Regions from separate parts of the Arthrobacter sp. PGP41 genome, predicted to be linked through region 1. Evidence: riboswitches for the same ligand, from Rfam matches in the RefSeq annotation. Region 1 holds a riboswitch; each other region holds the start of a gene.
The links. A riboswitch is a leader RNA that binds a small molecule or an ion and turns the genes downstream of it on or off. The one in region 1 is predicted to bind thiamine pyrophosphate.

Region 1 (10,391 bases):
ACCAGGTACGGATGTGCTGCACGGCCTCGTCAAGGCTGTCCACCATGGCCACCGCGAGGTCCAGGTCCATGTACTCCGTGCCCCAGTCCTCCTCAGTGGCAGGTTCGGACTCAATGGAGGCGGGCAGGGCCGCGCGGACCCGCTCGTCCGCATGCAGCCGGACCCCTGCCTGGCGGAGCGCAGCTGCCACGGCGGGAAGAACGGGGGATCCCGAGTGGACCAGGAGCGTCTCCACTGTGTTGCAGACGCTGGGCCGCTGGGTCTTGGCGTTGAGGAGGATCTCCACTGCCATGTCCTCGCCGGCCGATTCATCGATGAAGATGTGCACGTTTCCTTCACCGGTCTCGATCACAGGCACGGCGGAGTTGAGGACAACGGTCTGGATGAGCTCCCGGCCGCCGCGGGGAATCAGCACGTCCACCCTGCCGCGCGCCTTCATGAGGACGTTGGCACCTGCCCGGCCGTACTGGTCGACGGTCTGGACGGCGTCGGCAGGCAGGCCCACTGACTCCAGCGCTTCCCGCAGTACCCGCACCAACACCTCATTGGTGGCTTGGGCGGCAGTGCCGCCGCGCAGGATCACGGCGTTGCCGCTCTTGAGTGCCAGTCCGGCAATGTCCACGGTGACGTTCGGCCGTGCTTCGTAGATGGCCGCCACCACGCCCATGGGAACGTTGACCTGCCGGAGGCGCAGGCCGTTGGGAAGCGTCTGCCCGCGGACCACGTTTCCCACGGGATCGGGGAGGTTGGCCAGGTTTTCCAAAGCCGCCACAAGTCCCGAGATGCGGGTTTCCGTCAAGGTAAGGCGGTCCAGCAGGGCAGCGGAGGTGCCATTGGCCTTTCCTGCTGCCACGTCCATGGCGTTGGCCGTAAGAATGGCCTCGGTGTTCTCCAGCAGGGCTGTGCCGACGGTGCGGAGGGCGCGGTCCTTCCAGGCCCGGTTTGCCATGGCCATCCGGCGTGCGGCGTCACGGGAGCGGTCCGCAATGGCATGGACTGCTGCCTCAATATCGCCGGAAGACAGCGGGGAATCAGCCGGCACCTGCGCCACGGATGAAGTAGCCGGCTGCGCCTCGGTGGCGGCAGTATCTCCGGGATTCTCAGCAGTCTTGTTGTGGATCAGGGCCTCAGTCATGTTCCAAGTTTAGGCGAGCGGGAAGCTCAGACCAGCACCAGGTCGTCAACGTGAACAACTTCGCGGTCGTAGCCGCTGCCCAGCGCCTCACCCAGGTCCCTGGTGGACCGGCCCAGCATCTGTGGCAGCTCGGCGGACGAATAGTTCACCAGTCCCCGCGCAACCACGGTGCCGTCGGCAGCTGCTATTTCGACGGCGTCGCCCGCTTCAAAATCACCGAAAACGGCGGAGATGCCTGCCGGCAGCAGCGAAGTGCGGTGGTGCCGCACAGCCTTGACTGCACCCTCGTCCAGCACCAGCCGCCCCTGGACGGAGGCGATATGCGCCAGCCACAGGAGGCGGACGGGCTTGCGGGCACCGTTGACCGTGAACCAGGTGCCCACGTCCTCGCCGTTTAGGGCAGCCGCAGCGTTGGGGGTGGAAGTGACAAGGGCATGGATGCCGGAACCGGCTGCCATGGTGGCCGCTTCCACCTTGGTCAGCATCCCGCCGGTGCCCACGCCGGCCTTGCCTGGTTTCCCGATGGAAACACCCTCCAGGTCATGAGCCCCTTCCACAAGCGGGATCCGCTTCGCGCCAAGCGACGGCGGGCCGTCGTAGAGGGAGTCGACGTCGGACAGCAGCACGAGGGCGTCAGCCCGGACCAAGTGGGCCACCAGGGCAGCGAGCCTGTCATTGTCCCCGAAGCGGATTTCGTGCGTGGCCACGGTGTCGTTTTCATTGACCACCGGCACCACGCCAAGGTTGAGCAGCCTGTCCAGGGCGCGGAACGCGTTGGTGTGCTGGCTGCGCCGCATGAGGTCTTCGGCGGTGAGCAGCACCTGGCTGACCGTCACGCCGTGCGCCCCGAAGGCATGGGTGTAGCGGGCCATGAGGAGGCCCTGCCCCACGCTGGCCGCTGCCTGCTGCGTCGCAAGGTCGCGCGGCCGCTTGGAGAGGCCCAGCGGGGCCAGGCCCGCGGCGATGGCACCGGAGGACACCAGGATGATTTCGGTGCCGGTGTTGCGTTTGGCCGCCAACGCGTCGGCCAAGGCAGTCAGCGCCTCTTCGGAGATGCCGCCCTTGATGCTGGTCAGCGACGACGAGCCAACCTTCACCACGATCCGGCGCGCGTTGGCCAGCACGCTTCTGTCCACGGGCCGCGCCAGCGGCTCCGCTGCTGCAGCGCTAGAAGTCATTGTCTGCGTCCAGTCCACTCTCCTTGAGCGGCTTGGCAACCCGGCGGCTGCTCACGGACTCGGTCCAGATGCCGGCCTTGCGCTCGGCTTCAAGCTCGGCGCGGGCGGCGGCCCTGGCGTCCTTGCGTTCCTGCTGCTCTTCACGTTTCTGTCCGCGCGTGGGGCGGTCGCCGATGTCGGCGAACCGGACGTCGGTGCCGCGAGGCGAGGCCAGCAGTTCGGCACCGGCCATCATGGTGGGCTCCCAGTCAAAGACGACGCCGTCATCCTCGCCAATAACGACTGTGTCGCCCGGCTTGGCGCCCTGCTTGAACAGCTCCGTTTCCACGCCGAGCTTTGCCAGGCGGTCAGCGAGGTAGCCGATGGCTTCCTCGTTAGTGAAGTCCGTCTGCTTGACCCAGCGCACCGGCTTTTCGCCCAGTACTCGGAACAGCGGCTCAAGGCCCTTTTCTTCCCGGCGGATCCGGAAGCCTGCCTCATTAACCGCGCGGGGCTTGATGACAACGGGCTGTACCTTGGGCGGCGCAGCGGCAACAGCATCACGGGCGGCCTTGACGATTTCGGCCATGGCGAAGCCCAGCTGGCGCAGGCCCTCATGGCTGGTGGCGGAGATTTCGAAGACACGGTAGCCGCGGGACTCGAGTTCCGGGCGGACGAACTCCGCCATGTCCTTGCCGTCGGGCAGGTCAACCTTGTTCAGTGCCACCAGGCGGGGGCGGTGGTTGAGCGGAACAACATCGCCGTCCTGGCCCGCATAGCTCATGTCCACCGCGTACTTTTCCAGCTCTGCCTCGATGACGGCCAGGTCCGAAAGGGGGTCGCGGTCAGCCTCAAGGGTGCCGCAGTCCAGGACGTGCACCAGCGCAGCGCAGCGCTCCACGTGGCGGAGGAAGTGGTGGCCGAGGCCCTTGCCCTCACTGGCGCCTTCAATCAGCCCGGGCACGTCGGCGATGGTGAAGCGGACGTCGCCGGCCTGCACCACACCCAGGTTGGGAACCAGCGTGGTGAACGGGTAGTCGGCGATCTTGGGCCGCGCCGCGGACATGGCGGCGATGAGGCTGGACTTGCCGGCGGACGGGAACCCCACAAGGGCGATGTCCGCGATGGACTTCAGTTCCAGGACGATATCGCTGGATTCGCCTTCGATGCCGAGCAGGGCGAAGCCGGGGGCGCGGCGCTTCTGTGAGGAGAGCGCGGCGTTGCCCAGGCCGCCGATGCCGCCGGCTGCCGCCACATATTCGGTGCCTTCACCCACGAGGTCGGCGAGGACGGTACCGTCCTTGGACTTGACCACCGTGCCGTCCGGGACGGGAAGGATGAGCGTTTCGCCGTTCTTGCCGCCGCGCCAGTCACCCATGCCCGGACCGCCGTTGGTGGCGTGCCGGTGGGGCGCGTGGTGGTAGTCAAGGAGGGTGGTGGTCTGGTGGTCCACGCGAAGGATCACGTCGCCGCCATTGCCGCCGTTGCCGCCGTCGGGACCGCCCAGCGGCTTGAACTTTTCGCGGTGGACGGAGACGCACCCGTGGCCGCCGCTACCGCCGGATACGTGCAGTACTACCCGGTCTACAAAGCTGGCCACGTGGATCTCCTCAAAGCTGTTCCTCGGCACCCTCAGGCGCCAAGACGATTGTAATGCGGTTAAAAGAACAGTGGAGCGGACCATATGGCCCGCTCCACCGCTTCAGAACTGGTTGTTACTCTGCAGCTGCAGCAGCAACGATGTTGACGACGCGGCGACCGCGGCGGGTGCCGAATTCAACGGCGCCCGGGGTCAGGGCGAACAGGGTGTCGTCGCCGCCGCGGCCAACACCGGCGCCCGGGTGGAAGTGGGTGCCGCGCTGGCGGACGATGATCTCGCCGGCGGAAACTACCTGGCCGCCGAAGCGCTTGACGCCGAGGTACTGTGCGTTGGAGTCACGACCGTTGCGAGTGGAGCTCGCGCCCTTTTTATGTGCCATCTGAAATGCCTGCCTCTAAATTCTGGGGAATCTGCTGAAAAACCTGAACAGTAACGGAAGGTTACTTGATACCAGTGATCTTGACCTTGGTCAGTTCCTGGCGGTGACCCTGGCGCTTCTTGTAACCGGTCTTGTTCTTGAACTTCTGGATCACAATCTTAGGACCACGGAGGTCCTGGAGGATCTCAGCCGTAACAGTTACCTTGGCCAGGTCAGCAGCGGCGGAGGTGACCTTGTCACCGTCAACCAGGAGCAGTGCGGGCAGCTGAATGGTGCTGCCAGCTCCACCGGCGACGCGGTTCAGGGTAACGAAGTCTCCAACGGAAACCTTCTCTTGGCGGCCGCCTGCGCGGACAATCGCGTACACCACTTGGGAACTCACTTCTCTCGACGTTTATTACAAATTTGCGTGCGGAACCCGGTGCCTGAATTGGTTGGGCTCTCGCTGTGCCTCAACGCCGTGGGGTCATAACCCAAGTGTTGGCGTAAGCACCGAAGATCTAGAATACGCTAATTTTGCCTTCGGCCGCAAATGAGGCTGGTTCCGGCGGGTTGTCTGTGATAGGTACCACAACACATTTCCCTGGCCGGGGGGGTGCCCCACCATAGTACCGGTGCTGTGGCCGTGCGGCCGTCAGGAATGAAGGCGCGGCGCGTCGAAAAATTCAACTTCCAGCCGGCACGACTGCCTGAACGCCGCGGCCATGGCTGTCCGGTCCCCTGCGGAAGCTGCGCGGCCGGCCCCGTCCACAATGGCAACCGCCCTGCGGGTGGCCGCAGCGAAGTCCTCATCCGCGTACGTGCGCAGCCACTCCGCGTAGGGGTGGCCTGCTGGTTCCCCGGCAGCAACGAACTGGGCGTGAAGCGTCTTGCCCACCTCGGCGTACAGCCAGAAGCACGGCAGGACTGCTGCCGCCAGCACGGCGTAACTGCCCGACGCCGATGCCGCCACCAGATGGTCCACGTAGGACTTGGTCACGGGCCCCAGCCGCGGCTCAACGGTCCGTGTACTGAGCCAGGAGCGGTGCAGTTCAGATTCGACTTCGAGGCACTGCTGGGCGGAGCGCGCCCAGAAGAGCTGTTCGGCTTCCGTTGGGGCGAGGGCGCTGGCACGCGCGAGCACCCGTGAGTAGCCGTTAAGGTAGATGGCGTCCTGGGCCAGGTAGTAGCCAAAGTGCTTCTCGGCCAGGTCGCCGGAGGCCAGTCCCTGGATAAACCCCAGGGAATAGATGGCCTCCAGGTGCTTCTCCGCTTCAGCCCACAGCTGCGCTGCGAAGCTGCCCTCAGCAGGCTGCGGCTGAAGGTGGTGGAAGTGGTGGACGGGCCCGTTGCCTGTTCCCACCTGCAACGCCTGCGAAGCCTCCAGCGCGCCGGACAACCAGGGCTTGACCTCCCGGAGGGCTGCCTCCCAGTCCCCCAGCCGCACCTGGACTGTGGCCATGGCTGATGACAGCGAACAACCGGTGCCGTGGCTGTTCCGCGTGGCCACGCGCTTGCCCGGGACCACCACCACGTCCTGGCCAAGCGTGCCCGCAGTGCTGACAAGGGCGTCGGGGCATTCTTCCCCCGCCAAGTGCCCGCCCTTCACAAGCACCGTCGCCCCCGTGGCGGAGGAGAGCTCGCGGCCCTGTTCCAGGGCGCCTTCCCAGCTCTCCTGCACGTCCCCGCCCACCAGCATGGCAAGTTCAGTCAGGTTGGGCGTGATGAGGTGCGCCAGCGGCAGCAGCCCGCGTAGCGCGGCTTCGGCGGATTCCTGCAGGAGCCGGTCACCGCTGGTGGCCACCATGACAGGGTCCAAAACCACGACGCCGGGACGCACTTTTTCGAGCCACGCCCGGACAGCTTCGATCACCCCGCTGTCACCCAGCATCCCGATTTTCACGGCGTCGATGCTGATGTCCTCACTGAGCGCGTCAAGTTGCTGGGTAAGGAAGGCCGCGGGGGGAACGTGGACGCCGCGCACGCCGCGGGTGTTCTGCACGGTGAGGGCAGTGATGGCAGCCATTCCGAAGCCGCCGTGGGCCGCGATGCTTTTCAGGTCCGCCTGGACGCCGGCTCCGCCGGAAGGATCGGAGCCCGCAATGGAGAGGACCCGGGGCACGTCCCGCCGCTGGCCGGACTGTGTTGCAGGAGCAGGCGCTCCCTCAACGCTGGCAGCGGGCATTTCGAGAGTTGAAGACAAGAGACATCCCTTCGCCGGTGCTAGCCGGACAGGTTCAACGGGTGTGGATCTCAGCCGGCCCTCTGCGCGGCACCCCGTGTCGGTTCACCAGCCTAGCTTTTTTGCTGGGCTCAGGGCGAAGGTGACGCCGTGCGACTGTTGCGGCCTTAAATGCCGGATGCCCGGCCGCCCACGCGTGGTGGGCGGCCGGGCATCCTGGCGTGTCGCGTGCGGTGGCCTACAGCTCCGAAGCCGGAACCCCGACGCCCAGGATGATGGGTTCCGCGGCAGGCTTGGCGTTGCCTGCGGCGGGGGCACCTGCCTGGCCAGCTTCCGGCGCCTTTGCTGAGTGTGAGTGCCCTGCCGCCTCGGCGGGGACATTCTCGTGCTGCTGGACGGAGGTCTGGTTGGCCGCCCCCTGGGCGCGGCTGGCGCTGCGGTTGCGGCGTGCCCGGCGCGGGCGGGACTGTTCCACGGTGTGGTCGGAATAGTCCTTCTCCGGCGCGGCAGGGGCAGCCTGCAGCTGCTCGGACCGGACCCGCGGAGACTCCGCCCGCGGCGCCCGGACCTGTTCCGGTTCCCGCTGCGCCTGTTCCGGCGCCGGCAGTCCCGGCTGCCCGGCCGTGGCTTCGGCGGCCGGGGCGGGTTCACCGAGGTGGGCGAAGGCCTCAGCGAGGCGGTCCAGCGTCAGGGCGGGCTTCGGCTGCTGCTCCTCCGCGTGCTCCACGAACGGCAGTGCAACTTCCTCCCCGCCGAAGGTGAGGACGGCGGCGGGCCTGGAGGCGTCGCCGTCGTGCTTCCCTGTTTCCGCCGGCGCCGCGGGCTGGGCCTGCGGAGCCTGCCTGGCCGCGGCCACCTCGTCGTCGTGCAGATGGGCGGCGTGCGCTGCCGCAGCAATGTTGGCAAGGGCAAGCCGGGTGGCTTCGGCCTTGGCGTGCCGCTCGGCGTCCGTGGGGTCGGGGTGGACCGTGTGCACGTGGAGGGCAGCTGCGGGAGCAGCATCCACCTGCTGGCCGCCGCGGCCGCGGCGGCGCTTCCGGTCGGGACGGACGCCGGGCTGGCTGCTGTCCCCACGCTGCGCCTCAGTACGGTGGCTTTCGTTCCGGACGTCCGGGCGGGCGTCCGAGCGCTGAACATGGTGTTCAGCCGCCACGATGTTGGCCCGGCGGTGCTCCACGGGGTCATCGTGGGTCACCACGCCGCGGCCGGCGCAGGCCTCGCACTGCTCGCCAAACACTTCAAGGAGCCCGGTGCCCATCCGCTTGCGCGTCATCTGCACCAGGCCAAGCGACGTTACTTCGGCAACCTGGTGTTTGGTGCGGTCCCGTCCCAGGCACTCCACCATCCTGCGGAGGACGAGGTCGCGGTTCGATTCCAGGACCATGTCGATGAAGTCGATGACGATGATGCCGCCGATATCGCGCAGGCGGAGCTGGCGGACCACTTCCTCCGCAGCTTCCAGGTTGTTCTTGGTGACGGTCTCTTCAAGGTTGCCGCCGCTGCCGGTGAATTTGCCGGTGTTGACGTCCACCACGGTCATGGCCTCGGTGCGGTCGATCACCAGCGAGCCGCCGGAGGGCAGGAAGACCTTCCGTTCCAGTGCCTTGTGGATCTGTTCGTCGATCCGCCATGCGCTGAAGATGTCCTGGTCCTTGGTCCATTTCTCGAGGCGCCCCACGAGATCGGGAGCAACGTAGGTGACGTACGCCTCGATGGTGTCCCAGGCTTCCTCGCCGGAGACGATCAGCTTGGAGAAGTCCTCGTTGAAGACGTCGCGGACCACCTTGATGGTCAGGTCCGGTTCGCCGTACAGCAGCTCCGGAGCAAGGATCTTGGTGGACTTCGACTGGCTTTCGATACCTTCCCACTGTGCCCGCAGCCGGTTGATGTCGTGGGTCAGCTCTTCCTCGGAGGCGCCTTCCGCAGCGGTCCGGACAATCACGCCGGCCTGCTCGGGGAGGCGGTCCTTGAGGATCCGCTTGAGGCGGTTGCGTTCGACGTCGGGCAGCTTGCGGGAGATGCCGGTCATGGAACCGCCGGGAACGAAGACCAGGTAGCGGCCCGGCAGCGAGATCTGGCTGGTCAGGCGCGCGCCCTTGTGGCCCACGGGGTCCTTGGTGACCTGGACCAGCACGGTGTCGCCGGACTTGAGCGCGTTTTCAATGCGGCGCTGCTTGCCCTCGAGGTTCACGGCGTCCCAGTTGACTTCGCCGGCGTACAGGACGGCGTTGCGGCCGCGTCCGATGTCCACGAAGGCAGCTTCCATGGACGGCAGCACGTTCTGGACCTTGCCCAGGTAGACGTTGCCGATCAGGGAATCCTGCTGGGTCTTGGAGACAAAGTGCTCGGCCAGGACGCCGTCTTCCAGGACGGCAATCTGGATTCTGTCATCGCGCTGGCGCACGATCATCTGCCGGTCCACAGACTCCCGGCGGGCCAGGAACTCGGCTTCGGTAATGACGGTGCGGCGGCGGCCGGTGTCGCGTGATTCGCGGCGGCGCTGCTTCTTGGCCTCCAGGCGGGTGGAACCCTTGACGCTGGTGACCCGGTTGCTGACCGCGGGTTCGCTCACGGCGCGCGGTGCGCGGACGCGGGTCACCGTGTTGGGCGGATCCTCGTCTCCGCCGCCCGTCAGTTCAAGGTCCTGGTCGCCACGGCGGCGGCGGCGCCGACGGCGGGACGTCACGCCCTCGTCGGCCTGCGCACCGGATTCCTCATCGGCGTCATCGGCAGCATCGGTCTCTGCATCAGAGTTCTCGGCGTCTTCGCCGTCACGCTCACCGGTCCTGCTGCGTCCGCGGCGGCCGCGGCCGCGGCGCCTCCGGCGGTTACCGGCGTCGTCTGAATCGTCCTCGGTGTCCTCTTCTTCAGCTTCTTCCATGGCGGCCGGTGCGGGCCGGACTACGGCGCTGAGATCCGGGGCCTGGAACAGGACGGAGGTGGCGGAGCCGGGCTCCAAAAAGAGGGAGCCGAAAGGGCTTGCCGCGGCGGAGGCGGCTTCAGGTTTTGCAGCAGGGGCGGCTGCCGGTTCAGCTGCGGCAGCCGCCGGGCCGGCAACGGGTGCAGCTTCAGGGGCGGGTGCAGCTTCAGCGCGTGCAGCTTCAGGGGCGGGCGCAGCTTCAGCGGGTGCGGCTTCGGGGGCGGGTGCAGCTTCAGCGCGTGCGGCTTCAGCGGGTGCGGCTTCTGCCGCCGGCGTCTCTGCCTGCTCCGCCGCGGCCGCCACCGCGGGGGCGGAGGTCTTGCGGGTGGCAACCCGCCGGCGTCGGACGGGTTTTGCGTCCTCCCCGGCGGCTTCCGAAGGCGCGCCGGCTGACGCAGCCTGCGTGCCGGCGTCGTTACCGGCAGCGGCGGCTGCCTCCTCGGCGAAAGCCGGAAGCGGCTCGGCGGGGTCAACCTTCTTCCTGGAACGGCTCCTGCGGACGGGGGCCTTCGCCTCAGCGGCGTCAGGATCCGGCACTGCGTTCGTGCCGGGCTCTGCGGCCCTGGCCTCTGCCTGCACGGAATCTGCGCCCGCGACGTCTGTTTCGGCGAGGGCGTCACTGGCCTTGGGAGCGGCTTTCCGCCTGGTCCTCGTGGCCTTCTTCGGCTCGGCCGCGGCACCCGTGGCCGCTGCTTCATCGTTAACGGCTAAAACTTGTTCATTATCCATATGTGGCAACACTCCTGCCCCTGACGTACCGCCACATCCGGCACCCATTGGGGCACATATTGTCAAAACCCGCAGGCGTTGACAGAAGTCAAGTGGATACCCCCAGGTTCGCACCGGCAGTGGGGTGCGGCAGCCCGTGGGGGCCGGCAGGATGTTCAAAAACCCGTTGTTTCCAAATGCCACAACCAGGTGCCGCCCAATGGAGTTGCGGGAGGCCGGATCAACAAACCCAAAGCCCGCGCTGCTCGTCACTGGCGGTCTTGCGAACAAGCCACCGGACCGGAGTCCGAATGTGGATCGGGTTCCAGCC
Region 2 (10,391 bases), 400 kb from region 1:
GGTGGCGGCCGGGTTCGGCTACCTGCCGGGGCTGACGTGGATGCCGTGGGTCCTGCCAATCGTGCTGGGCGCAGGCGCCGCAACAGGGGCAGCGGTGTACCTCGGCCGCACGCGTGCGCGCCGGGACGCGGAAAGGCTTACGGCGATCCTCCGGGCGTAGGGCCGGCGCAAGGCAACCGGCAGCAGTGGCCGCCATCCCGTAAGGGGTGGCGGCCACTGCTCCTTAGGGACCAGTTGTTGGTGACGAGGCTACTGGCGCCCGGGCACGTACTTCGCCGGCTCGGCAACGGCCCCCGACGCTGCCGCAGCTTCACTTGCTCCCGCAGCTGCCGCGATGTCCCGGTCAGTCACCTGTCCCCCTGCGTCGTGGGACGTGTAGCGGATAAAGACGCGGTTGTAACGCCAGTCGAGGTCGGGATGGTGGTTTTGTTCCTCGGCCAGACGTCCGACGGCGGCAATCAGCTCAAGTGCGGCAACCGCCGTCGGCATCTTGAAGACAGTGACCAATCCGCCATTGTCGGCCCGCCAATCAGGCAGTCCAGCCAAGGCTTCGTCGACTCGTTCCGGGGGAAGGGCGTCTTTGCCGGCCACTGCTGCTCCTTGAGTCAAGGCGCCAGCCGGTGGACAGCGGGGCCTACAAGAACTCGGCCCGGCCTTCCATCGCCGACGACGCCAGCGCATGTTCACGGCGAGGTATGCGACCTGCCGCTTTCGCCAGCCTACCTGCGATGACGGCATGCTTGAAGGCCGCGCCCATCATGGCCGGATCCTGTGCCCGGGTCACCGCCGTGGCCAGGAGCACGGCGTCACATCCGAGTTCCATCGCCAGGGCGGCGTCGGATGCGGTACCGATGCCCGCATCCAGCACCACCGGAACCGAGGCCCGGGACACGATGAGCTCGATGTTGTGCGGGTTAAGGATGCCCAGGCCGGTGCCAATGGGCGAGCCGAGCGGCATGACCGCGGTGGCTCCCAGGTTCTCGAGCCGAAGCGCCAGGACGGGGTCGTCATTGGTGTAGGCGAAAACCTTGAATCCCCGGCTGACCAGCTGCTCGGTGGCGTCCACGAGTTCCACGGCATCCGGCAGGAGGGTGTGTTCATCAGCGATGACTTCCAGCTTCACCCAGTCGGTTTCCAAGGCCTCCCTGGCAAGCTCCGCGGTGAGGACAGCGTCCCGGGCAGTGAAGCACCCCGCCGTGTTGGGGAGGACCTTGATGCCGTGGTCCACGAGCAGCTGGAAAAGCGAGCCGGCCTCATGGGGTGAATAGCGCCGCATGGCCACGGTGGTGAGCGAGGTGCCGGAAGCCAGGAGCGCGGCGCCAAGGCCCTCCAGGCTGGGCGCGCCGCCGGTGCCCATGATGAGCCGGGATCCGAGCGCGACGCCGTCGATCACCAGGGGGTCATGAAGGTCCGGCCGGGTGCCGGCGAGGGTGCTGCGGGTTTCCATCATGGTGGTCAGCCTCCCTGTACTGCCGTGACAAGTTCGACGTCGTCACCCTCGGTGAGCGCGGTGGCAAACCACTGGCTCCGTGGCACCACGTGGGCGTTGCGCGCCACGGCGACGCCCAGCTTCCGGCCATCGGTGGCCTGGCCGTCAGCCGCCAGTGCGCGGCCGGTGACCTCGGTGACGAGCGTGGTGATGGATGCGCCGTCGGCGACTGTATGTCCGGTTCCGTTCAGGGTGATGTTCATGCTGTCTCCTTGGGGTTGGGTGGGGTGGCCGCTGCAGCAGGCCGAACAGCGGCGCCGGAAAAGCGGCCGGGGTTGAAGGGGGCCCAGCGGGGGTCCGCCCTGCCTTCGAGCAGGTCCCGGCATATCGCGGCCGCTGCCGGGGTGAGGAGGACGCCGTGGCGGAAGAAGCCGGTGGCAATGATCAGCCCTTCCACGTGGCTTTGACCTGCAGGGCCGTCCTCCAAGGGGACCCGCCCGAGCAGCGGGGCGTTGTCAGGTGTGCCGGGACGGGCCCGGGCTGTGCATTCCAGCAGCTCAAGTTCTGCGACCGCAGGCACCAGGACCTGGGCGTCGCGCAGCAGCTGGTAGACGCTCCCTGCCGACACTGCCCCGGCGCTGGTTCCGCTGTCCTTCTTCCCCAGTGCGTCCTCACGCTGCGTTGCCCCGATCACCACGGTGCCGTCCTGCCGGGGGACGATGTACACAGGGATCCCGCGGACCAGTCCGCGCACGGTGGAAGTCAGCAGCGGCTGGAGGTGGGAGGGGACGGCGAGGCGAAGAATGTCGCCGTGGACCGGGCGCAAGGGCAAGTGCAGGTTTTCCGGCAGCCCGGTGAGGGCCGCGGCGTGCAGTCCGTTGGCCACCACCGTCTCCCTGGCCGCCACCGTTCCTCCGCCCTCCAGCGTGACGCCGGCGACGGCTCCGTCCCGCCAGAGCAGGCCCGCTGCCCGGTCCGGAACGGCGTAGCCCTCGGCGGCGCCGGCCACGAAGCTTCCGCCGCTCCCGGTTCCGCCGGTGTGCCGGGCCAGGGCACGGCGGAGGCAGGCCACCAGCAGCCGGGGATCCACCTGGTGGTCCGCCGGTGTATCCAGCGCCGAGGCAATGGCCGGGCTCAACAGCGGCTCCCGGCGCCGGGCTTCACGGATGGTGAGGGGCTCAACCGTCAGCCCGTTGGCCTGCTGCACCCCGCGCAGGTCCAGCAGCGCCTGCCGGTCCGCGGCGTCGGCACCCAGGGCGAGGGTCGGCGTCGTAAGATAACCGGGATCCGAACCGGCGGCCGCGGCGAGGCCTGCGGCAAAACCCGGCCAGCGCCCGGAGGCCTCCAGCATGAGTTCCAGGAGGTCCTCCTCCTGGTAGTGCAGCTCGCTCACCGGGGCAAGCATCCCCGCCGCGGCCCAGCTGGCACCGGATCCGGGGGCGTCATCGATGACCACCGCTGAATGCCCGGACCTTCTCACCTCCCAGGCGATGCCGTGGCCGATGACTCCCCCGCCGATGACCGCAACGTCGGCCTCCAGTGAAGAGCCGGGCGCGGGCCGGTACGGGGCTTCGAGCGCATTGGGCATGAGTGTCTCCTTCCCTACGCCGGTATTAGCCGGATCAGGTCAAGCGGTCGGCTCTGACGCCCTCTCAGCCCGGCGCTTTATGACAGCTGCCGCGGCTCCCGCAGTACGAGGCCAAGTGTAGAGGAACTAGGCTGGCACCCATGAATGTGTCCCGCCCTCCTGCCGCTGCATCCCCCGTCCCTGCTACAAACGCCTTTCTCAACGCCGGAGGCGGTTCCGGCGTGCAGGCCGCGCGCCTTTACCTCTGCACGGACGCGCGCCGGGAACAGGGCGATTTCGGGCAGTTCGTCGATGCCGCCTTCGCAGGCGGGGTGGACATCATCCAGCTGCGGGACAAGTCCATCGAAGCCGCCGAGGAGCTGGAGCTCCTGGCCGTACTCAAGGAATCGGCGGTGCGCCACGGCCGGCTGTGGGCGGTGAATGACAGGGCGGACGTCGCAGTGTTGTCCGGAGCCCCGGTATTCCACATCGGCCAAAAGGACCTGCCCCTCAAGGCGGCCCGGACGCTGTTGAACGGCAACGCGGCCATCGGCCTGTCAAGCCACAGCCCGGAGCAGGTGGACGCCGCCCTGGCTGCCGCCGCCGGCCCCTCGGCGCTGGACTACTTCTGCGTGGGGCCGCTCTGGGCAACTCCCACCAAGCCCGGACGGGCCGCCGTCGGGCTTGACCTGGTGAGGTACGCCGCCGCTGCTGTTGCAGGGGCGGAAGGGCAGGAGGACACGTTTGACAGCGGTGTGCCCTGGTTCGCGATCGGCGGCATCGACCACTCCAATGTTGAAGAGGTGGTGGAAGCCGGCGCACGCCGGATCGTGGTGGTCCGGGCCATTACTGAGGCTGATGATCCGGCCGCGGCCGCTGCCTCGCTCCGCAGCGCCCTGGACGGCGCCCGCCCATAACCCCGCACCGGACGGCTGTGCCTCTCCCGGCCGCTTCCGTGCACTATTGACGAAATTCGGGCTACGCTGATTTTCGTGTCACATCATCGGCTGGCCCCCAGTGTCCACGAGCACACCAATGCCCTCGAAGCGGCGCTGGGCGCGCTCCGGAGTGAGCTTGAGCTGCCGGGCGCGTACCCTGACGATGCCGTGAAGGACGCCGAGGCCGCCGTGTCCGCATTGCAGCTGCCGTCCCATGACCTGACGTCCGTTGAATTCATCACCATCGATCCGGCGTCGTCCACCGACCTGGACCAGGCGCTGTTCATCGAGCGCGACGGCGGCGGCTACCACGTTCTCTACGCCATCGCCGACGTGCCGGCGTTCGTTGCCCCGGGCGGCCCGCTGGACGCTGAGACGCGGCGCCGGGGACAGACCTTTTACACGCCGGACGGCCGCATCCCGCTGCATCCGGAAGTGATCAGCGAGGGGGCGGGAAGCCTCCTTCCGGGACAGGACTGTTCCGCGTTCGTGTGGGACTTCCGTCTTGACGGTGATGCGCAGGTCACTGCCGTCACGGTGCGGCGTGCCCGGATGCGCAGCCGCGCCAAGCTCAGCTACAAGGGCGCCCAGGCGGAACTTGACGGCGGCAGCCCCTCCCCTGTGCTGCTCCTCCTCAAAGAAGTGGGCCTCAAGCGCGTGGAACTGGAGCGTGCCCGGGATGGTGCCAGCCTGAACATGCCGGACCAGGAGATTGTCCAGCTTCCCGACGGCGGCTACCGGATTGCCGCCGCACCGCAGCTGCCCGTGGAGGACTGGAACGCCCAGATATCGCTGATGACCGGCATGGCAGCCGCGCAGCTCATGCTGGCCGGAAAAGTGGGCATCCTGCGCACCATGCCCGCCCCGGATGAGCGTTCCCTGAACCATTTCCGACTGCAGACAGAGGCCCTCGGAAAGCCGTGGGACGGCGAAGTCAGCTACGGCGAATACCTCCGCAGCCTGGACCCCACCCATCCCCGCCAGCTCGCAATCCTCCACTCCGCGGGGATGCTTTTCCGCGGGGCCGCCTATACGGCCTTCGACGGCACCGTCCCGGATGACGCCGTGCAGTCCGCCATCGGCGCAGCGTACGCCCATACCACCGCCCCGCTTCGCCGCCTGGTGGACCGCTTTGTGCTGGTCACCTGCGAGGCCTTGAGTAATGGCGGAGAGGTGCCCGGGTGGGTGCGGGATGCACTGCCGTCGCTTCCCGAGATCATGGCCGGCTCGGACCAGCTGGCATCCCGGATGGAGCGCATGGCGCTGGACACCGTGGAGGCGGCGCTGCTGATCAACCACGTCGGACAGGAGTTCGACGCGATCGTCATTTCAGGGTCGAAGCCCCAGAAGGAGAACGGGAACGGCGGCATAAGCCGGAACGGCAACGGCAAGGGCAAGAACGGCAACGGCGGCTCCGGGATCATCCAGATCGCCGAACCTGCAGTGACGGCGCGCTGCGCCGGAGAACTGGAGGCCGGAACCAAGGTCCGGGTGCGCCTCATATCCTCGGACATCGCCACGCGTGATGTGCATTTCGAACTGGTGCCGAAGGTGCCGTGAACCGGGGCGGTTTTGCGGCATAACCGGGCCGCAGCGCGGGCAAAAGCCGGATTTCCATGCCCTTGCGGCTAGACTGAAGGAGTAGAAATGGATGCCCGGTCGTTGATTTCCTTGATTTGAAACCAACAAGCCCGCCCCTACGCGATCTTGAGAACCACCCGCTGGTCACCAGTGCCAGCATAAAGATAGCCCGCGATCGGCTTCCACTGGAATTGCTTGCGCGCCTGAGCGTGCTCCGGAACGGCCTGCCGGCCGGCCCGTTGAGCAGGCAGCGCCATTGCCCAAATGAATAAGGAAACTCCCCGTGAGTGAATTGCATACCCACCAGCTTTTGACGGACGACTCCGGCACCGAAACGCTTGAGCCCGAAGAAACCATCATCTCCGACGAGAAGCCGCACGAGATTGAGGAGAAGTCCTTTGCGGACTTCAACGTCCGCGCCGACATCGTGGAGTCCCTGGCCGACGCCGGCATCACCCACCCCTTCCCCATCCAGGCCATGACCCTGCCGGTGGCACTCTCCGGACACGACATCATCGGCCAGGCCAAGACCGGCACCGGCAAGACCCTGGGTTTCGGTATCCCGGCCCTCCAGCGGGTTGTAGGCCGGGACGACGCCGGCTACGAAAAGCTTGCCGTCCCAGGCGCACCGCAGGCATTGGTCATTGTTCCCACCCGTGAACTGGCGGTTCAGGTCGCCAACGACCTGCAGACTGCATCCCGCAAGCGGAATGCACGCATCGCCACCATCTACGGCGGCCGCGCCTACGAGCCGCAGGTGGAGGCGCTGAAGAACGGTGTGGAAGTTGTGGTGGGAACCCCCGGGCGCCTCATCGACCTCTACAAGCAGAAGCACCTGAGCCTGAAAAACGTAAAGATCGTCATCCTGGACGAGGCTGACGAAATGCTTGACCTCGGCTTCCTGCCCGACGTCGAAACCCTGATCGCAGCAACACCGGCCGTCCGCCAGACCCTGCTGTTCTCCGCTACCATGCCGGGCCCGGTCATCGCCATGGCCCGGCGCTACATGACCCAGCCCACCCACATCCGTGCGGCGGATCCGGATGATGAAGGCCTCACCAAGCGCGATATCCGCCAGCTCATCTACCGTGCGCACAGCATGGACAAGATCGAGGTCGTCTCCCGCATCCTGCAGGCCCGGGGCCGCGGCCGGACCATCATCTTCACCAAGACCAAACGCACTGCCGCCAAGGTTTCCGAGGAACTCGTGGACCGGGGCTTCGCGGCCGCCGCCATCCACGGCGACCTCGGCCAGGGTGCCCGCGAGCAGGCCCTCCGGGCCTTCCGCAACAACAAGGTGGACGTCCTGGTGGCAACCGACGTCGCCGCGCGCGGCATCGACGTCGACGACGTCACACACGTCATCAACTACCAGTGCGTGGAAGACGAGAAAATCTACCTGCACCGCGTGGGCCGCACCGGCCGCGCCGGCAACAAGGGCACCGCCGTCACCTTCGTGGACTGGGACGACATGCCCCGCTGGGGACTGATCAACAAGGCCCTGGGCCTGAGCGTGCCGGAGCCCGTGGAGACCTATTCGTCGTCCCCGCACCTCTTTGAAGACCTGGACATTCCCGAAGGCACCAAGGGACGGCTCCCGCGCGACAAGCGCACCCTGGCCGGAGTTGACGCCGAAGTCCTGGAAGACCTGGGCGAAACGGGCAAGAAGAACGCCCGCGGGGGCCGCGACGCAGGCCGTGACGCCGGCCGCTCCGGCGGCCGTGACAGCCGCGACCGGGACAACCGGGAACGCGGCGGCAGGCGCGAAGGCGGGCGCAGCGGCGACTCCGCTGCCCGCACAGGCGAGCGCCGCCGTCGTACGTCCGAGCCTGCCGCAGCTCCCGTTGCTGCCGGTGATGGCAACGCCGCTGCAGGCGAAGCAGAGCAGCCCTCCCGCACCCGCCGCCCCCGCACGCGCACCCGGCGCCGCAACGGCGAGGTAGTGGGCGGCGACAAGGCCACGCAGCCCGGCAGCAGCGAGGCCTAAAACCCTCCATGACTGACACTGTCTGGGCGCCGGACGGCAGCAGCCTGGTGGTCCACGCAGACAACGCGGACTTCCTTCCCTCGCTGCCGGACGGCGCCTTCACGCTGATATATGTGGATCCGCCGTTCAACACCGGCAGGGCCCAACGGCGCCAGCAGACCACCATGGTGGCCAATGCGGACGGCGCCGGCGACCGCGTCGGATTCAAGGGGCGCTCCTACGACACCATCAAGGGAGCGCTCCACCGGTATGACGATGCGTTCAGCGACTACTGGTCCTTCCTGGAGCCCCGGCTCGTGGAAGCGTGGCGCCTGCTGGCGGAGGACGGCACCCTGTACCTGCACCTCGATTACCGCGAGGTGCATTACGCCAAGGTGATGCTGGATGCGATCTTCGGCCGGGAGTGCTTCCTGAACGAGATCATCTGGGCGTACGACTATGGGGCCCGCGCCAAGAACCGCTGGCCCACCAAGCACGACAACATCCTGGTGTATGTCAAGAACCCGGCGAAGTACCACTTCGACAGCGCCGAGGTGGACCGCGAGCCGTACATGGCACCGGGCCTTGTGACGCCCGCCAAGCGCGAGCTGGGGAAACTGCCCACGGACGTCTGGTGGCACACCATCGTCTCCCCCACCGGCAGGGAGAAAACCGGATACCCGACGCAAAAGCCCGAGGGCCTGGTCCGCCGGGTGGTTGCTGCCTCAAGCCGTCCCGGCGACTGGTGCCTGGACTTCTTTGCCGGCTCCGGGACCCTGGGTGCAGTGGCGGCCAAGATGGACCGGAAGTTTGTGTGCGTGGACCAGAACCAGCCGGCGATCGACATCATGGCCAAGCGCCTGGGTGCCCATGCGGAGCTCGCCGCGTTCCCGCCCAACTAGGTAGCGCTAAGTGTCGTTTTGACCCCTCAAAACGACACTTGGCGCGACTTACTTCACCTCAGCGCGGGCCCTCGCACCAGGGTTACTCCCCCGCGCGCACCACCCTGGTACCCGTCCCCAGTTCCTCAATCCGGGCGAGGACGTCCGGTGAGGTGAGGTTCTCCCCCAGCACGTTGGGCTTGCCGGTGCCGTGGTAGTCCGACGAGCCGGTAATGAGAAGGTCATGCTTGGCCGCGAGCCGCCGCAGGAAGCCGCGCCCCTCCTCCGGATTGTCCCGATGGTCGATCTCCAGGCCCGCCAGGCCGGCGTCGATCATCTCCTGGTAGACGCGCTCCCCCACGATGCGTCCCCGGGAGGACGCCACGGGGTGGGCGAAGACGGGCACTCCGCCGGCAGCGCGGACCAGTTCGACGGCGATGGCAGGCGCGGGTGCGTAGTGCTGGATGAAGTAGCGCGACCGTGAGGTGAGAATGGAGGCAAACGCCTCCGAACGGTCCTCCACGACGCCCGCAGCCACGAGGGCGTCTGCGATGTGGGGCCGGCCGAGGGTAGCGCCCGGGGCCACATGATGGATGACGTCATCCCAGGTGAGGGGGTAGTCCTCGGCAAGGAGGGTGACCATCCGCTCGGCTCGGGTGTGCCGGGCGTCCTTGGCCTTGGTGATTTCCTCAAGGAGCCCCGGATGCTTCGGATCGTGGAGGTAGCTCAGGAGGTGCACGCTGATGCCCTCCTCCGTCCGGCAGGAAACCTCCATCCCCGGTACCAGGGCAACACCGTGCTCAACAACTGCCAGGGAGGCTTCGTCCCAGCCGGCAGTGGAGTCATGGTCCGTCAGCGCTATCACGTCCAGGCCGGCGCGGGCAGCGGACGCCATGACGTCTGCCGGATTCTCGGTACCGTCGGAAACATTGGAGTGGGCATGCAGGTCGATCCTCACCTGTCCAGACTAGTTGACCTTGAGTTCACCCCGCGTATGCCCGGCCGCAACCCATGTCGGCGGACACACCTCCTGGGGAACCGGCCCAGCCGGTGCTCCGCCTGTTCGCGCAGCCGCGGAGCTGGTGAGACGATGGTCCCGTGAACGATGCCGAAAACACCCCGAACTCTGCTTCCCAGCCCTTGGACGAGCGCGTCAACAACCGCTCCCAGCGGCCCAGTTCCGACGCCTTCAAGGCCTTTATGGCCAGCAACTGGGCACCCTCCCACCAGGAACTCCCCGAGCGCGACGCCGTGGCCGGCTACGCCGCGGCCCGGCGCAAGGCCATCTCCAGCCAGTTCAAAGGTGAACGCCTGGTCATCCCCGCTGGCCCGCTGAAGGTCCGCTCCAACGACTGCGATTACCGTTTCCGCCCCCACTCCGGTTTTGCCCACCTCACCGGGCTGGGCCTGGACCACGAGCCTGACGCGGTGTTGATCCTGGAGCCGGCGGAGGAAGGAAAGGGCGACGACGGCGGCAACCACCGTGCCACACTGTACTTCCGGCCCTTGGCGGGGAGGGACACAGAGCAGTTCTATGCAGACTCCCGTTCGGGTGAATTCTGGATCGGCGCCCGCCCCACACTGGCTGAGTTCGAAGCACGCCTGGGCCTCGCGACGGCCCACATCGACCAGCTCGAGACGGCAATCACCAAGGATGTGGGCGCCCCGGAGATCGGCGGCGTTTCCATCCGCCTGGTCCGGAAAGTGGACGAGAACATCGATGCACTGGTGGACACCGCCCGCTACAACACGGCAAAGGACCCGGAGAACCTGGACCTCGAGGTCCTCGATGCCCTCGACGAGAAGCTGAGCGAAGCCCTCTCCGAACTGCGCCTGCTCAAGGACAGCTGGGAGATCGAGCAGATGAAACTCGCCGTGGCCGCCACCGTTGAAGGTTTCGAGGTAGTGGTCAAGGTCCTTCCCCGCGCCCTCACTCATGCCCGCGGTGAGCGGGTGGTGGAAGGCGCGTTCTTTGCCCGTGCGCGCGAAGTCGGGAACGAACTCGGATACGACACGATCGCCGCTTCAG
Region 3 (10,391 bases), 1.4 Mb from region 1:
CGACCAGGACGCGCCCGTCTCGATCTTCCACCCCACATACCTGATCCTGGTGGCCGGCGTGTCCAACGCGTTCCTTTCCGGGGACCTCTTCAACCTCTATGTCGGCTTCGAGATCCTGCTGACGGCAAGCTACGTGCTGATGACCCTGGGCGGCACGGGGCCCCGCATCCGGGCGGGCGTCACCTACGTGGTGGTGTCCGTGGTGTCGTCGGTGCTGTTCCTGATCTCGATCGCCATGGTCTACGGGGCCACCGGAACCGTCAACATGGCCGATCTTGCCATGAAGCTCGGCGAGCTGGACCAAGGCACCAGAACCCTCCTGCACGTGATGCTGCTGGTGGCGTTCGGCATCAAGGCGGCCGTGTTCCCGCTGTCCTTCTGGCTGCCCGACTCCTACCCCACGGCGCCGGCGCCGGTCACCGCAGTGTTCGCCGGCCTGCTCACCAAAGTGGGCGTCTACGCCATGGTCCGGACCGAGACGCTGCTCTTTCCCGGGGACTCCCTTAACACTCCGTTAATGGTGGCCGCGCTGCTGACCATGGTGGTGGGGATCCTGGGTGCCCTGGCGCAGAGCGACATCAAACGTCTGCTCTCCTTCACCCTGGTGAGCCACATCGGGTACATGGTGTTCGGCCTGGCCATGTCCTCGACGGCAGGGCTGGGGGCGGCGGTCTTCTACGTGGCGCACCACATCACCATCCAGACCAGCCTCTTCCTGGTGACGGGGCTGATCGAACGCCGCGGCGGGAGCTCCTCGGTGGACCGGCTGGGCGGCCTCGCCAAGCTGTCGCCCCTGCTGGCATTGCTGTTCTTCATCCCCGCAATGAACCTGGCCGGGATTCCGCCCTTCTCAGGATTCCTGGGGAAGGTGGGTCTCATGCAGGCCGGGATTGAACTGGGGACGCCGCTGGCGTACGTGCTGGTGATCGGCGGGGTGCTTACCAGCCTGCTGACCCTGCTTGCCGTGGCGAGGGTGTGGAACCGCGCGTTCTGGCGCCGGCCCTCGGACGCCGAACACCCGGATCCCGTGCTGCTTGCGCCGGCCGCCGGGCGGGCCGACGGCCCTGGCGCCAAACGGAACACCGTCACACTGCTGCCGCGCACCATGGTGGGCTCGACAGTGGGGCTGGTGGTCCTTGGCGTTGCCCTGACGGTTTTCGCGGGGCCGCTGTTCACGGTCTCTGACCAGGCTGCGCGCGACATGCTGGACCGGACCTCCTACATCCACGCTGTCCTGGGCGGAGGCGTCGACGTCCCGATGGTTGCCACGCCGGGAGGGGGAAAATGAGCCGCCGCCGGATTTCCCTCCGCCAGGAGCTGCCGCTCCTAGTCTGGCTGGTCATTGTCTGGGGTGCCCTGTGGCAGGACTTCAGCCCCGGCAACCTCCTGTTCGGGGCGTTGCTGGCCGTGGCGGTCGCGCGGCTGTTCTACCTTCCACCGGTGGAACTGAGCGGCCGGTTCAACATCCTGTACGCCGTTCCCTTCGCGCTCGTCTTCCTGGCCAAGGTGGTGGCTGCCAGCGCGCAGCTCCTGTACCTTGCCATCGCCAAGGGGCCAAAGGTGACCAACGCCGTCGTCGCCGTCCCGCTCCGCAGCCGCCAGGACCTCATGGTCACGGCCACGGGGCACGTGATTTCCCTGATTCCGGGCTCGCTGGTGGTGGAGGTGGACCGCTCCACGTCCACCCTCTACCTGCATGCCCTCAACATCAGTTCCCCGCAGGAAGTCGAAAACCTTAAAAATGAGGTGCGGTCCATCGAAGCGGGGCTGATCAGGATCATGGGCACCAAGGAAGAACTCGAAACCGTGCGAATGGAGGCGGGCGCATGATGCAGACCGTCCTGGCTGTTACTGCCGTAATCTTCTCGGTGGCCGCCGCCGGTGCCATCATCAGGATCTCCAGGGGACCTTCACTGCTGGACCGGGTGCTGGCCACGGACGTCCTGTTGGCCATCCTGGGCGGTGCCCTGTGCGTGGACATGGCCGTCAACAGGCACCTGAACAACCTGATGCTGGTGGTGGCCATTTCCATCATCGGCTTTATCGGGTCCGTGACGGTGGCAAGGTTCGTGGCGGACCGGAGGGAGCAGTCCAATGAGTCCTGACTCCACTGGCCTGGATGCCTGGGTGGATGTGCTGTCCGCTGTGTTCATGATCGTCGGGGCCGTCATGTCGCTCGGCGCGGCCATCGGCTTGCTTCGCTTCCCCGACCTGCTCAGCCGCATGCATGCCGCTACCAAGCCGCAGGTGCTGGGGCTGTTCCTGCTCCTGGCGTCCATCGGACTCCAGTTGCGCACCTGGTGGGTGTGGCCCGTACTGCTGGTCGCGTGGATTTTCCAGCTGCTCACCGTGCCCGTTTCAGCACACATGGTGGGCCGGGCCGGCTACCGGACCAAGCACCTCCACCGCGAGCTCCTCACCTCCGATGAGCTTGAGGCCGTGGTGCAAAAAGCCGCCGCCAAAACCGCCCGTGAGGAGGGTTCCGGCGACGGCTGAACACCGTTCGGCGTGCTGCTAGACGATGTCCTGGCTCTTGGCGAACCGGGTGATGGCGCGCTGGGTGCCACGGTTTGCCAGGACCTGGATGATGGTGCTCACCGAGGCAGAGATCAGGGCGAACGTCAGAGCCGAGTGAAGGCTCGTGGGGACGTCCTCGTGCTTGCCGGTGGGGGGCTTCCGGCCGGTGGTCTTTTCCCAGATGGCGTTGACGAGCTTGGTGCCGACAAAGCCTGCGCCGAGGCTCACGCCAGTGCCGAGCAGCTTGATGAAAAGGTTCATTCCTAGTACTCCTTGCGGGCGGAAAACGGGCTGTCCCTAGCCTAACCGGCGATTGCGGCCGGCCGGTGCAGGCGCTGCTCAGGTTGCCGGGGGTTCCGTCCGGAACTTGACCATCTTGTGCGTCCCATCGCAATAGGGCTTGATGGCTGACGCCCCGCAGCGGCACAGTGCCACGGTTTTCCGTTCACGGGGCAACGGTTCCCCGGAGGGCGTGACGATCTCGAAGTCGCCGCGCACAATCAGCGGACCGTCGGGGCACACCACGATGGAGCTCTCGGCCGGTTCCTGGTTCATTCGCGCTCCTGTTTGAGGTTGCCGGGGGTGATGGACGGCGGCGGGGAACTTGCGCCGCTCATGCTGCTGCCGGCACTGCCGCCCTTAGTGAGGTCCCGCCGTTCTCCCAAGACTGCAGGAGATGGGCGGACAGCCTGCCGTCCAGCGCCATGGCTGCCGTGGCACCGAACAGTACATCTCCAAGAAGTCCTGGTTCGGCTTCCACCAGGCCGCCGGCCAGGTCGCGGCCGGCGATCTGCTCGTGGACGGCGTCTGCTTCCACGTGTTCATCGAAATAGTGGGTGACGGCGGCATCGAAACCATGCCGCCGGAAGCCGCTGCCGTATAGGCGGTTGGGCTGGGAGGAGGTCATCTCATAGATGGCCAGGTGCCCGGTGATGGCACCCCGCAACCGGCGGTTAAGCCCGAACAGGGACATCAGGTTCACTGCGGCGAGGGAGACGGCCGGGACGGAATCGACGTAGGCGCCGTATTCGTCCGCCATCCCCAGGCCCCGCAGGGTGCGGGCGAAAAGTGCGCTGTGCATCCGTTCGGGACGTCCGCCGCCGTACTCATCCGCCTGGATTTCCACCAGCGCGGCCTTGGGGCGCCCGGCGAGCCGGGGAATGGCAAAGGTATGGGGATCGGCCTCCTTCAGCTGGTAGATGGACTTATGGATCAGGAATTCCTTGAGCTGATCCAGGCTGGCCTTCTTCGCCACGTACCGGGAGAGGCTGGGGCCGGTATCTCGGGCTGCGAGGCCGAACAGGACATCGGCCACAGCGTCGCTGGTGGGACGCGAGGCCGCGGGAAGCTCCAGTTCGCCGGCTGCTTCACGGGCGGTCCGCCTGAGCGCGGCCTCGAACGGCTTTTCCAGCAGCTGGCGGACCTGGATCAGTCCCGGCGCCCATTCCCACTCATCGCTGACGCCTGCGAGCCCGGTGTAGTGGAGCTCGTAGAGGCAGAAGAGCGTCAGCTGGAGGTCGTCATCGCCGATGATGTCCGGGGTGGCGGCCAACTGGCTGCTGACCGCCCGGTGCAGCCCCGCGGCGCGGTCATCGGCAGTTCCGGCGTCGGCGGTTCGGCCGTCGGGGCGGGTGCCAATGGAGCAGGGTACCTCCGTGAGAAGGGCGAACAAGGCGGCGCTGGCGGGACCGCGCGCTTCAGGGATTTTCATAGTGCTCCTTCAGGTCCGGCGTTGGTGCCGGTTCCGCGACGTCGTTGCTGGGGCTTCCGGGCCGGTTGCTGCTATCGCTGCTGCCAACGCCTGCGGGGACAGCGGGGCCTCGGGCAGCCAGGGTGATGGCCAGCGCAATCATGGCCAGGCCGAGGGCCAGGTGCAGCCAGTCGTCCGCGTTGTTCGCAGGGAGGAAGTTGGCAGGCGTGGTGTCACCCGCCAGGAAGCCGTACAGCCAGAGGAGCAGATAGGCCACGCCGCCGTAGATAAGGAAGTTCCTGGCTTGGGGATGCGTCCGCGCCATCAGGACCCCTGCAAGCCCGAAGACCAGGTGTACCGCGTTAAGGAGCACGGACACCTGGAAGACGCCCAGCAGCAGCGCCCCTGAACCAGGTCCGGCAAGGCCCAACGAGCCATAGTTGGAGGTAACGCCGGGGATGAAGCCCAAGATGCCCAACAGGAAGAAGACCGTGCCAATTCCGAGGGCGGCATTTTGCAGGCGTGTTCGGGGGCCCGTCAGGCGGGTGCTGGCTGCCATGTCCTGTTCTCCTCAAAACCCGGGAGACAACATAGTAAGCATGATTACTAAATAAATGCTAAGCAGCCTTTGTGTTTCTGCTGCCGGGTGGACGTGCGTCCAGCGTGCGGGTCGCTCCGCCAGCATGGCATCAGTCCGCTCCCGCGGAGCGGAGGATTTCACGCAGGGCCTCGACCACCAGGTCGTGATCCTGCACCTGGGGAAGCCCCGAAACCGTAACAGTGGCCACGGCGCCCACTCCGGTGACGTACAGCGGGAAGGAGCCGCCGTGCGCGGCGTACCGGCGCTGGTCGAACCAGCCCTGGTCCTCGATCCGGCCGCCGCGAAGCCGGCCGCGCAATCCCACCAGCAGTGAGGGGATCTCGTACCGTGCCGCAGTGCGCTGCTTCGCCCGGATCCAGTGATCGTTATCCGGCGTCGCACCGGGCAGGGCCGCATGGAACAGCACCTGCTGGCCCTTGGTGATGTCAATCGCGATAGGCAGCCCGCGCTCCTTCCCCAGCTCCACCAGGAGCAGTCCCAGGTTCAGGGAGTCGTCCAGGGAGAAGCCGGGAAACTGCAGTTCCCGGACTTCGCCTTCAATCCGGGCGATCAGTGCCGCCAAAGATCCCTCCGGCTGGATGGCATCGGAATCCGGGTCGAAGTCGGTCACATGCGGGGGATTGGCAGCCATGGCCCACAATCTACCCCCGCCGCGGTGTAAACTGGCAACGCCCAACAGGGTATTTCTGCAACGAATCATTTCAAGCAAAAGCAACATTCAACGACAGGGGAGCGCCGCCGTCGGGCATCACTGGCAATGCCAGGATCCGCAGGTGGGCGCTGAGAGTGCGGGCAGCCGCAGACCCTCGAACCTGATCCGGTTAGTACCGGCGCAAGGGAGTCGAGTTCTCGAAGTGCGCGCAGCGGCAGCATAGCCGGCAGCCGCGTCCACTTTCCCCTCCTGTTCCTCAGGAGGATCACATGGCAACAACAGCAGTCAAGAAGACCAGCAGCAAGTCCTGGCGAGTCGTGGACATCGTGGTGGCGGCCCTCATTGCCATTGCCGGCGGCGTCATTTTCTGGGCCTGGTCCCAGGGCGCGGCCGCAGTGTCCGGCCCCATGAACGCCACCTACCCGCCACTGACCGGCCTGATCGCCGGCGGCTGGATGATCCCGGCCGTGCTGGGCATGCTCATCATCCGCAAGCCCGGCGCCGCGCTGTTCTGCGAGACGGTAGCCGCCACCGGTGAGCTGCTCATGGGGTCCCAGTACGGGGCTTCCGTGCTGTTCTCCGGCTTCGTCCAGGGCCTCGGCGCCGAGATCATCTTCGCCATCTTCGTGTACCGGAAGTTCAACCTGCCCGTGGCACTGCTGGCCGGTGCCGCCGCCGGTCTCTTCTGCGGCCTCAACGACTCCTTCGCTCCGTGGGGCTGGAACATCGCCTACTCCGGCGGGGACAAGCTGGTGTACATCGTCTTCACCGCCATCTCCGGCGCGATTATCGCCGGCGCCCTGTCATGGATCGCCACCCGCGGGCTGGCCAGGACCGGAGTCCTGAGCTCGTTCGCGTCGCGGAAGGCAGCAACGGAGCCTGTCTTCTCCTGATGTCCGCACCTTCCCGCCAGGGCGCGCCCACCGCAGTGCGTCCCGCCGCCGTCGCGGCCCGCGGCTGGGGCTGGCGGCATGCCGGGCGCGCCAAGCCGGCGGTCCATGCCCTCGACCTGGACATCCGCCCGGGAGAGCGGGTGCTGCTGTTGGGGCCTTCCGGCGCAGGCAAGTCCACCCTCCTCCATGCTTTGGCGGGGGTCCTGGGGGATGTGGACGACGACGGCGGCGCGGCCGGCGATTCCGACGAGTCGGGTTCGCTGCTGGTTGACGGAGCCTCCCCCCGCGAGCAGCGCGGGCGCGCCGGCCTCATGCAGCAGGACCCCGAAACGCAGGTGGTCCTGTCCCGCGTGGGTGACGACGCCGCCTTCGGCGCCGAGAACCTCGCCGTGCCCCGCCACGCCATCTGGAGCCGCGTGCACGAGGCGCTGGACGACGTCGGACTTTCCCACCTCCCGCTGGACCATCCAACGTCGGTACTCTCCGGCGGGCAGAAACAGCGGCTGGCGCTCGCGGGCATCCTTGCCATGCGTCCCGGTCTCATCCTGCTGGACGAGCCGACGGCGAACCTGGACCCGGCCGGCGTGCTGGAGGTCCGCGACGCCGTGGCGCGATGCCTGGACAAAACCGGCGCCACGCTGGTGGTGGTGGAGCACCGGGTGTCCGTGTGGAAGGACCTGGTGGACCGGATTGTGGTGCTGCAGCCCGGCACCGACGCGAAGGACGCCGTGCTGCTGGACGGCCCGCCGGACCAAGTGCTCAGGGAAGCCCGGAGCATGCTGATTGCCGCCGGGGTGTGGGTGCCCGGCTATGTCCCGGACACCCGGCTGCGTGCGGCGGATCCGGCCCGGGGGACGGGTGGCCTCCTGCTCGCTGCCGAGGAGCTGGCGGTGTCCCGTGAACGGGCGGGGCGCAGCGGCTTCCGGAAGGTGCCGCCGGTACCCGTGCAGGCGGATATTTCCGCCCAGGTCCGTGCCGGGCAGGCCTTGGCGGTGACGGGGCCGAACGGGGCAGGGAAGTCCACGCTTGCCCTGACGCTCGCCGGGCTTCTCGAACCCGTGGCCGGGAAGGTTTCGGCCACGCTGGACCTGAGCCGCGGCGCCGGAATAGACCCGTACAAGTGGAAAGCCGAGCAGCTCATCGAGCGGATCGGCACCGTGTTCCAGGAACCCGAGCACCAGTTCGTCACCGGGAAGGTGCTGGACGAACTGATGTTTGGCCCACGGCACCTTGGCCATGGCGGGGAGCGCGTGGACGAGCTGCTGGAGCGCCTGCGGCTCACCCACCTTGTGGACGCCAACCCCTACACGCTTTCGGGCGGGGAGAAGCGGCGGCTGTCCGTGGCGACGGTCCTGGCTGCGCATCCCCAGGTGCTGGTCCTGGACGAGCCTACGTTCGGCCAGGATGCCAACACGTGGGCGGAGCTGGCATCCTTCCTGTCCGAGCTGCTGGACGGCGGCACCGCCGTGGTCTCCGTGACCCATGACGCCGAGTTCACGGCCGCGCTGGGCGGAACGGAACTGCGGATGGCTCCGGCGGAAACGGCGGCACCATGAGGCAGGAGCTGAACCTGCGCGGCAACAATGCGCTGCTGGCCAGGGCGAACCCCCTCAGCAAGTTCGCCGCCGTCTTCCTCATCACGGCCGTGCTGGCACTCTCCATCGACTGGGTGTCCGCATCGGTGGCGCTGGCCTTTGAAGTCCTGCTGTTTCCCCTGGCCGGCCTGACGCCCGCCCTGCTGTGGCAGCGCGGCTGGCCGCTGATCCTCGCCGCCGCAGTGGGAGGCTGGAGCACCTCCATCCTGGCGCCGGACAGCGGAAAGACGCTGGTCGACGTCGGCATCTGGACCATGAGCGAAGGGTCCCTGGAGCTGGGCGTGGGCTTCACGCTGCGGGGGCTGGCGATTGCCCTGCCGGCAGTGCTGCTGATGAGCTGCACCGACCCCACAGACCTCGCTGATGCGCTGGCGCAGAAGGCGCGCCTCCCGCACCGGTTCGTGCTGGGAACCCTCGCCGCCATGCGGCTGGTGGGCCTGATGGCCGAAGAATGGCAGACCATCGGGATGGCCCGCCGCGCGCGGGGGGTGGGTTCCCGCGGCAGTGCCCTGCAGCGCGTGAAGGCGACGCTGGGGCAGAGCTTCGGGCTGCTGGTCCAGGCGATCCGCCGGGCCTCGAGGCTCGCGGTGACCATGGAAGCCCGCGGCTTTGGCGGCGGCCGCCGGACGTGGGCCCGCGAATCGACCTACAGCGTGTTGGATGCGTGGGTTATTGCCGGCGGTGTGGTGATGGCGGCAACAGCGGTTTTTGCCTCCGTCTCCCTGGGCACCTGGAACATGGTGTGGCTGGGGAACTGACAGCCGGCCAGGCCTACGGGCACGAAGAGTCGTAGTCGGAACCCCTCGATACAAACTGGGTCAACTCCACCTCGCCGCCGCCGGTGAGGGGCGCAGACGCACTGGCCATCGCTGCTCCTTACGCGTTCCGGGATCCTGCCGGCCAGCTCGGGAGTGAGTAAAGGTTGCTCGACCCGCTGACAGTTCTGTCCGGTTGGCGTCCTTGTCCGTGTACGACCAGCTGTTTTCGGTCTCCACATCCAGCCAAGGAGCGATTGCACTCCCTCTCCCGGGGAGGGCGCCGCGTACGCTGGCGAGCCGCAGATGAGGAGCTGGGCCGCGAGTAACAGTGCCGCCATTCCTGGCACGCTCCGAGTGCTCCGGGCCGGAAATGCCCCGCTACCTGGCATGGGCGGTGCTGGTGTTCGGCGCATACTGCCTCCCTTGCCGTTGGACCAGCGTCAGTCTCCCGCCCTTGAAGGGCTCGGTCAAGGAATCCGACGCCCTTCGATCGCATCGTTCGGGTAAACGCTCTTCGGCGGCTGCTGATTAGGCCGGATAACCGGGGCGCTTAACTCATTTATGATATAAACTTGAGTATGACGCAGGAAACCGCTGAACACGTTGCCGCCATGTTGAGGGATGCCCGGGCCGAGAAGGGCTGGACCCAAGGACAGTTGGCTGCCGAGCTGGGGACGAGCCAGAGCGCCGTTGCCCGCATGGAACAGGGCAAGCAGAACCTGAGCCTGAAAATGATCCAGCGCCTTGAAGCGATCTTCGACAGGAGCATCGTGAACGTGGGCAAGCCGCAGATGACCCACCTGCGCGTTGAAGGCGGGCGCACCCTTTCGGGTTCGGTGGACGTCAACAGCAGCAAGAACGCCGGAGTGGCTTTGCTGTGCGCCAGCCTCATCAACCGGGGAACCACCATTCTTCGCCGCCTTGCACGCATCGAAGAAGTGAACAGGATCGTTGAAGTCCTGACCAGCATCGGTGTGGAATGCACCTGGCTCAACGACACCGACCTGCGGCTCCGCCGCCCGGCGGTCCTGGACCTGGGCGCGATGGACGTTGACGCCGCACGCCGCACGCGGAGCGTCATCATGTTGCTGGGACCCCTGCTCGCTGAGTCAGCCAGGTACAAGCTTCCGTATGCGGGCGGCTGTGATCTTGGTACCCGGACGGTGGAGCCGCACATGCAGGCACTGCGCCAGTTCGGACTCTCGGTGGAAGCGACGGCGGGCTTCTACGAGGTGCAGGCCCCGTCCGCGGACACCCGGGACCGCTCCTTTGTCCTGACTGAGCGCGGCGACACCGTCACCGAGAACGCCATCATGGCCGCAGCCCACCGCGAAGGCACCACTGTTATCCGGAATGCCAGCCCCAATTACATGGTGCAGGACCTCTGCTTCTACCTGGAGATGCTGGGGGTGGTTATCGAGGGGGTGGGGACCACCACCCTGAAGATCACCGGGCGACCATCAATCGATGCCGAGATTGAGTACTTCCCGTCGGAGGATCCCATCGAGGCCATGAGCCTGATTACCGCCGGGATTGTCACCAACTCGGAGGTGACCATCCGGCGCGTGCCGATCGAGTTCATGGAAATCGAGTTGGCAACCCTGGGGCAAATGGGGCAGCAGTTGGAGATCTCGGGCGAATACACGGCCCGCAACGGCCGGACCCGGCTGGTGGACGTCACCACC

Region 2: linked by a shared signal. The riboswitch ahead of thiO (glycine oxidase ThiO) and the one ahead of thiD (bifunctional hydroxymethylpyrimidine kinase/phosphomethylpyrimidine kinase) in region 1 are both predicted to bind thiamine pyrophosphate.
Region 3: linked by a shared signal. The riboswitch ahead of C3B78_RS18325 (ECF transporter S component) and the one ahead of thiD (bifunctional hydroxymethylpyrimidine kinase/phosphomethylpyrimidine kinase) in region 1 are both predicted to bind thiamine pyrophosphate.

What each region holds. Positions count from the first base shown of each region.
Region 1 covers NZ_CP026514.1:2,540,877-2,551,267, forward strand. Annotated here, with positions in the region: gene C3B78_RS11565 (glutamate-5-semialdehyde dehydrogenase) at 1-1,135, opposite strand, end outside; gene proB (glutamate 5-kinase) at 1,162-2,313, opposite strand; gene obgE (GTPase ObgE) at 2,303-3,892, opposite strand; gene rpmA (50S ribosomal protein L27) at 4,008-4,271, opposite strand; gene rplU (50S ribosomal protein L21) at 4,333-4,641, opposite strand; gene thiD (bifunctional hydroxymethylpyrimidine kinase/phosphomethylpyrimidine kinase) at 4,906-6,435, opposite strand; TPP riboswitch at 6,443-6,540, opposite strand; gene C3B78_RS11595 (Rne/Rng family ribonuclease) at 6,671-10,081, opposite strand.
Region 2 covers NZ_CP026514.1:2,944,377-2,954,767, forward strand. Annotated here, with positions in the region: gene C3B78_RS13365 (hypothetical protein) at 1-160, shown strand, start outside; gene C3B78_RS13370 (4a-hydroxytetrahydrobiopterin dehydratase) at 250-591, opposite strand; gene C3B78_RS13375 (thiazole synthase) at 635-1,447, opposite strand; gene thiS (sulfur carrier protein ThiS) at 1,456-1,692, opposite strand; gene thiO (glycine oxidase ThiO) at 1,689-3,017, opposite strand; TPP riboswitch at 3,012-3,129, opposite strand; gene thiE (thiamine phosphate synthase) at 3,158-3,913, shown strand; gene C3B78_RS13395 (RNB domain-containing ribonuclease) at 3,989-5,494, shown strand; gene C3B78_RS19715 (hypothetical protein) at 5,632-5,772, opposite strand; gene C3B78_RS13400 (DEAD/DEAH box helicase) at 5,799-7,502, shown strand; gene C3B78_RS13405 (DNA-methyltransferase) at 7,511-8,383, shown strand; gene C3B78_RS13410 (PHP domain-containing protein) at 8,466-9,320, opposite strand; gene C3B78_RS13415 (aminopeptidase P family protein) at 9,461-10,391, shown strand, end outside.
Region 3 covers NZ_CP026514.1:3,986,417-3,996,807, reverse strand. Annotated here, with positions in the region: gene C3B78_RS18370 (Na+/H+ antiporter subunit D) at 1-1,288, shown strand, start outside; gene C3B78_RS18365 (Na+/H+ antiporter subunit E) at 1,285-1,830, shown strand; gene C3B78_RS18360 (monovalent cation/H+ antiporter complex subunit F) at 1,827-2,105, shown strand; gene mnhG (monovalent cation/H(+) antiporter subunit G) at 2,095-2,496, shown strand; gene C3B78_RS18350 (DUF4235 domain-containing protein) at 2,515-2,778, opposite strand; gene C3B78_RS18345 (CDGSH iron-sulfur domain-containing protein) at 2,857-3,072, opposite strand; gene C3B78_RS18340 (iron-containing redox enzyme family protein) at 3,131-4,228, opposite strand; gene C3B78_RS18335 (DUF4383 domain-containing protein) at 4,215-4,766, opposite strand; gene C3B78_RS18330 (heme-degrading domain-containing protein) at 4,897-5,439, opposite strand; TPP riboswitch at 5,525-5,665, shown strand; gene C3B78_RS18325 (ECF transporter S component) at 5,730-6,353, shown strand; gene C3B78_RS18320 (ABC transporter ATP-binding protein) at 6,353-7,909, shown strand; gene C3B78_RS18315 (energy-coupling factor transporter transmembrane component T family protein) at 7,906-8,706, shown strand; gene C3B78_RS18305 (UDP-N-acetylglucosamine 1-carboxyvinyltransferase) at 9,285-10,391, shown strand, end outside.